Regions from separate parts of the Specibacter sp. NPDC078709 genome, predicted to be linked through region 3. Evidence: riboswitches for the same ligand, from Rfam matches in the RefSeq annotation. Region 3 holds a riboswitch; each other region holds the start of a gene.

Region 1 (2,312 bases), on a different contig from region 3:
CCCACTTGATTCGGCTAGGGACAAGCCCTAAGCGCCGCCCGGGAACCCCTAAACCGCCGACAGAGGATGCCGACCCGGCTCTGCTGGAACTGCTGGCGGCTGTCGGTGACGTACCAGTGCTCATTCTGGGCCGGCGCAGTGACGTCCTCGCCTGGAATTCCTTGGGCCACGCGCTGCTCGCACCACATCTAGATATAGCCGCGCCACTATCGCCTGCAGCACGACCGAACATGGCATCCATGGTCTTCCTGGACACCGAAACGCGCGCCCTGTATCTGGACTGGCCATCCAAAAGCCGTGCTGTGGTGGGCAATTTGCGGCTCATCGCTGGCAAGTACCCCGAGGATCCGCTACTCGCTCAACTGGTGGGTTCCTTGGCCGTAGCCAGCCCAGAGTTCGTTTCTCTTTGGGCCGACCACAGAGTCCAACCGTGCGCGACTGCGGTGTACGAACTAGCGCACCCGCTCATCGGGAAACTTGCGCTGACCCAACAGACCCTCAGATCGGTGGAACACCCCGATCAAACCTTCGTAACGCACACGGCTGCGACGCACACGGCTGTCGCTGGATCGTCGGCGCGAGAAGGGCGAGAAGGGCGAGAAGGGCGAGAAGCGCTGGTGCTGCTGGCGCAACTGGTGGGAACCGCGCAGGCCGAGGCAGACAATGCAGTACAGCAGCACACCCAGCAGCCCACCCAGCGGCGCGCTAGTGAACGGCTCTAGAAAGCGGAGAGCCGGAAACCCACGTTGCGTCCGGCCCGCACACCGCTCTGCGCCACAGTGATGACCAAGGTGCCCAGCTCTGGAATCCAGCGGGCCGGGCGAACCGCCTGGGTCAGGGCTGTGGCAAGCTGTTGCGGCTCCTGCGTCTGATAGTCGTGGAAGCCGTTCGGGGTTTGAAACGAAACGGCGCCGCGGCTCACATCTACCGAAGGCAGCACCGGAATTCCGGTGGATTTTGCGGGCAGGTTCCCCACGGCGGGACCCGCCGCAGTCCGTGCTGCGGGGGCGGACTGCCCAACATTTTGGCGCTGACGGGGCGTGACAGGGGTGCTCGAAGACATGGCGATGACCTTTGCTTGCTCTTGCCCAACGGAGGTTTCCGCGGGCCGCTTCCTCATCCGAACCACCCGTGAAGCATGGGGTTGGCGTGCGGCCAGTCGGAGCTTGGCGCCGCATCTCTTGAAGCTGTCCTCTACACTACTGTTTTAACGGCCGACGGCGGATGGTGACGTAATAAATTACGTCACCATCCGCCGTCGTACTTCTGCGAAGGTTACTTCACGAGTTACTTCACCAAGGTGGCAGCGTCTTCATCCGGGTTGGAGTCCGTGACGGCCGCGGCGAGGCGGTCGTCCCAGCCCTTGCGGATGTGCGCGGGGGTTGCCGGGGTCAACAGGGAGATGACAACGTAGACCAGCAGCGAGGCGATGAGGCCGAAGTAGATGGGCTCGTTGGCGTAGATGCCGTCGGCGCTGGGGATGATTGAGGTGGCGTACAGAACCAACATGACCAGGGTCAGTGCGCAACCTACGGCCATGGACCAGGCGGCGCCGAGGCCCGTGCCGCGCTTCCAGACCAGACCGCCGATGATGGCCACGAGCAGGCCGCCAACCAGGATGTCGTAAGCGATGGTGAGGGCGAAGACCACATCGTTGACCACGATGGAGATGACGATCACCATGACACCCAGGATCAGTACGTACCAGCGGTTGGCGCGGACGTCGTGCTCGGGGTTGGTGGTGTCGGAGGCATCGATGGTTTTGCCGAACCAGCTGGCAACGAAGGGGACAACGTCTTTGCGGGCCACCGTGGCGGCGGCAATCAGGGCGCCGGACGCGGTGGACATCATGGCGGCTACGGCGGCGGCCATGACAATGCCGCCGATGCCCATGGGCAGCAGGTAGGTGGCGACCTCGGCGTAGACAACGTCCTTGCCTAGGCCTGCAACATCGATGTCTGGCAGTGCCACAAAGGCGGCCATGCCGATCATGGCACCGGCAACGCCGTACAGGATGCAGTAGATGCCGGCTGTGGCGCCGCCCCACCGGGCCACCTGCGGATCGCGGGCGGTGAAGACGCGCTGCCAAATGTCCTGACCGATGAGCAAGCCCAAGGTGTAAACCACAAAGTAGGTGATGATGGTCTGTACGCCGATGCCATCCCACTGGAAGAAGCTGGCGTCAACGCGTTCCTTGATGCCGGCCAGGCCACCGGCTGCGTTCCAGGTGAAGGGCAGCATGAGCAAGAAGATGCCCACGGTCTTGATGACGAACTGCACCTGATCGGCGAGCGTGATGGACCACATGCCGC
Region 2 (2,312 bases), on a different contig from region 3:
CGATGGCGCCAGCACGCAGTGCCTCATTGGCCTTGTTGGAACCAGCCGATTGCAACCACTTCACGGTGACGTTTTTCTCGGCCAGAGTTGCCTCCAGCCAGCCCTTCTCCTTGATAATCAGGCTGAGCGGGTTGTAGGTGGCGAAGTCGATGTTGAGTGTATCGGAGCCGCCCACCTTGCCAGCAGCGTCGGTGGCTGCATTCTCACCGGTGCAGCCGGCAAGGGCCAAAGCGGAAACGGCGGCTGTGAATCCGAGGAATGAGCGTCGGTTGAAAAGAGCTGAATTAGACATGGTGGTCCTTAAAATGGGTGTGCTGAAGAGTGAAAGAGAGAAAGTAAAAAGTAGCGGCTAGTGGCCGTCGACGCCGAGGCTGGTAAGCAGTGAGCTGCGCAGCCCGGCCAGTTCTGTTGATGCCCGGTCGCGGGGGCGTGTGCCGGGCACGTCCACGGTGCGCACAATGGTGCAACCGGGCTGGTCCGTGCCGTCGGAGCCCAACAGGATGATCCGGTCCGCGAGCTGCAATGCCTCATCTACGTCGTGAGTGACCAACAGAACCGTGGTCGGTTCTGCCGAATGGATATCCAGCAGCAGGTCCTGCATGGTGATTCTAGTCAGGGCATCCAGCGCGCCAAAGGGCTCGTCAAGCAATAGAACTCCAGGGTTGCGAGCCAAGGCGCGGGCCAAGGATGCGCGCTGGGCCATGCCGCCGGAGATTTCCCGCGGCCGGTGCCCGGCGAAGGCGGATAGACCCACCAGTTCCAACAGATTTTCCACCACGAGGCGGCTGCGGGCGGAGTCGGCTCCGGCAGGAACCCCGATCGCCACGTTGCTGGCGATCGACTTCCAGGGCAGGAGCCGAGGTTCCTGGAAGGCTACGGCACAGCGTGAATCAATGCCGGTTACGGCTGTTCCATCAATGCTCACGGAGCCGCTGCTGGGAGCGTCGAGTCCGGCAACGGCACGCAGGAGGGTGGATTTTCCGCAGCCAGAAGGTCCCAGTAGGGCTACGATTTCCCCGGCCTGAATGTCAAAGGAAACATCACGGAGCACGGTGTGGGTGCCGGCCTTGGAACTGAAAGACCTGCCAAGCCCATGAAAGGAAACCGGCATGGCCGCAGTGCCCTGGGGATCAGAAACTATTGTTGGTGGCGCCACTGGTTCGGCAGACACCGAGGGCGAAAGTAAAGCAGACATCACAACACTCCATCGTTCCTGGCGGTAGCACCCTGCCGGCGATGACTCCTTCTACAAAGGTGTCAACCAGGGTTGCTGCGGCGTCAATGAGCCAGATCTCTCGGCCGCTCGGGATGGTCATCTCAAGACTAGGACGTAGTGGTGTGCGGCAGAAATCGGCAAGCGGGTGGAGTTCGCGAAGCGTAACAATCGGTGGGAGGACTAGGCTCGTAACATGGCACACCTCAATGACCCGCAGCTCATCCGCCGGCTCTTGACCACACCCGGTCGCTGGGCTGTTGTGGGCTTGTCCGGTAATCCGCTGCGACCTGCCGTCGGTGTTTCCTTGTACCTCCAGCAGCACCTGGGCCAGGAGATCATCCCGGTGAGTTTGAAAGGCGATGACGTCCATGGTGCCAAGGGGTACAAAGCCTTGGCCGAGGTCCCCGGAACCATCGACGTGGTGGACTGTTTTGTAAATTCCACCCGGGTGGGTGATGTTGTAGACCAGGCCATCGCGGAGGGTGCCAAGGCTGTCTGGCTCCAGCTGGGCGTTATTGACGAGGACGCGGCCCAACGTGCACAAGCTGCAGGACTGGACGTGGTGATGAATACCTGTCCCAAGATTGAAGCCGCAAAACTCGGGTTGTAAGCGGCGCAGGCTGTGCTGAACAACGATTTCCAGAAATAAGGAAAGCTGCCATGCCCCGCCACCTTGACCTTTCACCCAGCCGTGGCCGTTGGGTGGCATTTTCGGTGTTGCTCCTAGCGATTGCACTCGTGGCCACCGGCCTGTGGTGGGTCAACACCAACAGTTCAGCGCTGCCGGGCCCAGTAACTGCGCCAGCTACTACCGCGCCGCCCATAAGTACCCCCGTCGCAAGCAACCCGGTCACAAAAACTCCTCCCGAGAGCGCCGCTGCCTCGAGTACCCCCGCGGCGACTGGCACTGCCTCGAGTACGCAAGCTCCGGCGTCGGAAGTCCCCAGCGCTCAGCCAGCGACTAACCCGGCCACCGGGAGGGTAGACACCCTTGAAGGGCTGGTGCCGGACTATGTGCTGCCGCCCATCGTCGACGGGATGGCGCCGGTGCTGACCAAGGTGCCTACCGAGCAAAAGGTGGTGTTCGTGACGATCG
Region 3 (2,312 bases):
AGAGATTGGCACGCCGGAGATCCGTTCGGAGTTGACAGCGGAACTTTCAGGGCTTCTCGCACAGACCCTCTAACTGCCGAGTTAAACCGCAGAAGCTGCCACTGCCCGCCGGGCCGAGCGCCCGCTCAGCCAATTACCCAACCACATGATCAGAAATGTCATGGCCACGAAGGCCACGGCGATGATGAGGCAAGTCAGCAGGACGGGACCATATCCGCCGTCGGACGGGTTGAGGAAGGGGTAGGCGTACCAGGTGATGGCCGCGCCGCGAATGATCGAATACGCCAAATACGCCAGCGGGAACGCGATGGCGACGAGCACGCGTTTGTAGGCGATGGGGTGGCGCGGCGGGGTGATGAGCCAGTCGGCCACGATCGCCACAGGCATCACATAGTGCAGCCACGTGTTGATCCAGGGCAGGAGCGAACCCAAATCCACATCGCGCAGCAGGGCGCTGAAGACGATTCCCACCAACGCCATGCACACCACGGAAATGCAGCGCAACAGCGCCCACGCGGGTCCCAGATCCTTGCCGCGCCAGCTCAGCACCGACTCCACCACCAGCACCACGGCGGCAAAAATATTGGAGAGGTTGGTGAAATAGCTGAAGAAGTTCAGCACGCTGAAGCCGTGGCCAATGTGAATGCCCAGCTGGATTCCCACGGCGACCAAGGTCACCGCGCCAAAGAGGAAACGGACGGCGATGAAGGCGCGGCTGAGGCTCATGGATTCATACTGTCAGCTCATGGGCTGCGCGTCTGTAGTGCTGCCGTCATTTTGCGCCATACATGCACTTCTTAGGGTCCCAAGGGGCGGTGGATGTGTTAGTTTCAAAGGGAGTAATGAGTGCCAGTGTCAAGCCCTGACTTGCTGGCCGGCAACCCTCTTTCCGGCGGGGTGCCTCAGGTGACTACTCGGCAAACCCAGCTTCCACGGCTGAAGTTTGCAAGCGCGAACCCCGGTGCGGTAACTCAATGTCCAAATTTTTTGAGCACCGTCCTCAGCTCTCGCTTGCAGCCTTGCGGCCACTTGCAATGAGGAGAGAACATGTCCGCGGACGAATCACCCCTGGCCTACCGGCTCATCACCGGTCCCGACGATCGCTCCTTCTGCGAGCGCATCTCAGCAGCCCTCGACGAAGGCTATGTGCTTCACGGAGGGCCGGCCGTCACCTTTAATGGCACGAACGTGATCTGCGCCCAGGCCGTGATCCTCCCCCAGGCAGTTGCCAGTAGCGACGCCGCCGTGGCTAACGCAGTGCACGATCTGGACGCCGAGCTGGAGTTCGACGGCGAGGGCATCGCGTGAGCTACGCAGGGGATCTGGCCCCGGCAACAGCTTGGGAACACCTAGCTGCCGGAGCCACCCTGGTGGATGTGCGCACCGAAGGTGAATGGACGCATATTGGCGTCCCCGACGTTTCCGCGCTGAACTCCGAACCGGTCTTCATCCAGTGGAATCTGTCTGACGGCACCAACAACCCCCAGTTCCTGGAACAGCTACAGGCCGCAGTGCCCGCCGAGAAGCCGCTGGTTTTGCTGTGCCGTTCGGGCGTCCGATCCATCGCGGCGGCCGAGGCAGCAACTGCGGCCGGCTACACGGCGTACAACGTACTCGAGGGATTCGAGGGTCAACCCGACCGCTTCGGCGACCGTGTCCTGAACGGTTGGAAAAACCGCAATCTACCCTGGCACTAACGCCTTTCCTCGGAACGCGGCATGCGGAACGCCGCGTCCCGCGCGTCTGCACTGTGCCATCGCATGCCAGCATCCAGCCTCCTCACTCACCAGCGAATGCCAAGGACAAGTAATTGAGCAACTTTAACGAGCACGCAGCCACCTGGTCCCCGGACACGGCTGCCGTGCGCGGCGGGCTTGACCGCACCAACTTCCAAGAGACCTCCGAGGCCCTGTTTCTGAACTCCGGCTTTGTGTACGAATCCGCCGAGGCCGCCGAGGCGTCCTTCACCGGAGAAGTGGACCGTTTTGTGTACTCGCGGTACGGCAACCCGTCCGTGGCCACGTTTCAGGAACGGTTGCGGCTACTCGAAGGCAAAGAAGCGTGCTTTGCGACGGCGTCCGGCATGTCCGCCGTATTCACCGCTTTGGGTGCCTTGTTGGGTGCCGGGGACCGGGTGGTGGCGTCGCGCTCACTGTTCGGCTCCTGCTTTGTGATACTGAATGAGCTGCTCCCGCGCTGGGGTGTGGAGACGGTGTTCGTTGACGGACCGGATCTGGATCAGTGGCGCGAGGCGTTGAGTGTGCCCACCACGGCCGTCTTCTTTGAATCCCCATCCAACCCCATGCAGGAAA

Evidence for each region. A riboswitch is a leader RNA that binds a small molecule or an ion and turns the genes downstream of it on or off. The one in region 3 is predicted to bind S-adenosylmethionine.
Region 1: linked by a shared signal. The riboswitch ahead of AB0P14_RS02810 (hypothetical protein) and the one ahead of AB0P14_RS14425 (DUF1737 domain-containing protein) in region 3 are both predicted to bind S-adenosylmethionine.
Region 2: linked by a shared signal. The riboswitch ahead of AB0P14_RS12615 (ABC transporter ATP-binding protein) and the one ahead of AB0P14_RS14425 (DUF1737 domain-containing protein) in region 3 are both predicted to bind S-adenosylmethionine.

The regions. Positions count from the first base shown of each region.
Region 1 is NZ_JBFBLU010000001.1:650,565-652,876, reverse strand. Features, by position in the region: gene AB0P14_RS02815 (helix-turn-helix transcriptional regulator) at 1-722, shown strand, start outside; gene AB0P14_RS02810 (hypothetical protein) at 719-1,063, opposite strand; SAM riboswitch class IV at 1,076-1,187, opposite strand; gene AB0P14_RS02805 (sodium:solute symporter) at 1,288-2,312, opposite strand, start outside.
Region 2 is NZ_JBFBLU010000006.1:147,682-149,993, forward strand. Features, by position in the region: gene AB0P14_RS12610 (aliphatic sulfonate ABC transporter substrate-binding protein) at 1-292, opposite strand, end outside; gene AB0P14_RS12615 (ABC transporter ATP-binding protein) at 350-1,111, opposite strand; SAM riboswitch class I at 1,202-1,315, opposite strand; gene AB0P14_RS12620 (CoA-binding protein) at 1,410-1,826, shown strand; gene AB0P14_RS12625 (polysaccharide deacetylase family protein) at 1,877-2,312, shown strand, end outside.
Region 3 is NZ_JBFBLU010000008.1:18,574-20,885, forward strand. Features, by position in the region: gene AB0P14_RS14415 (aminodeoxychorismate lyase) at 1-73, shown strand, start outside; gene AB0P14_RS14420 (Pr6Pr family membrane protein) at 82-726, opposite strand; SAM riboswitch class IV at 839-958, shown strand; gene AB0P14_RS14425 (DUF1737 domain-containing protein) at 1,048-1,308, shown strand; gene AB0P14_RS14430 (rhodanese-like domain-containing protein) at 1,305-1,697, shown strand; gene AB0P14_RS14435 (O-succinylhomoserine sulfhydrylase) at 1,811-2,312, shown strand, end outside.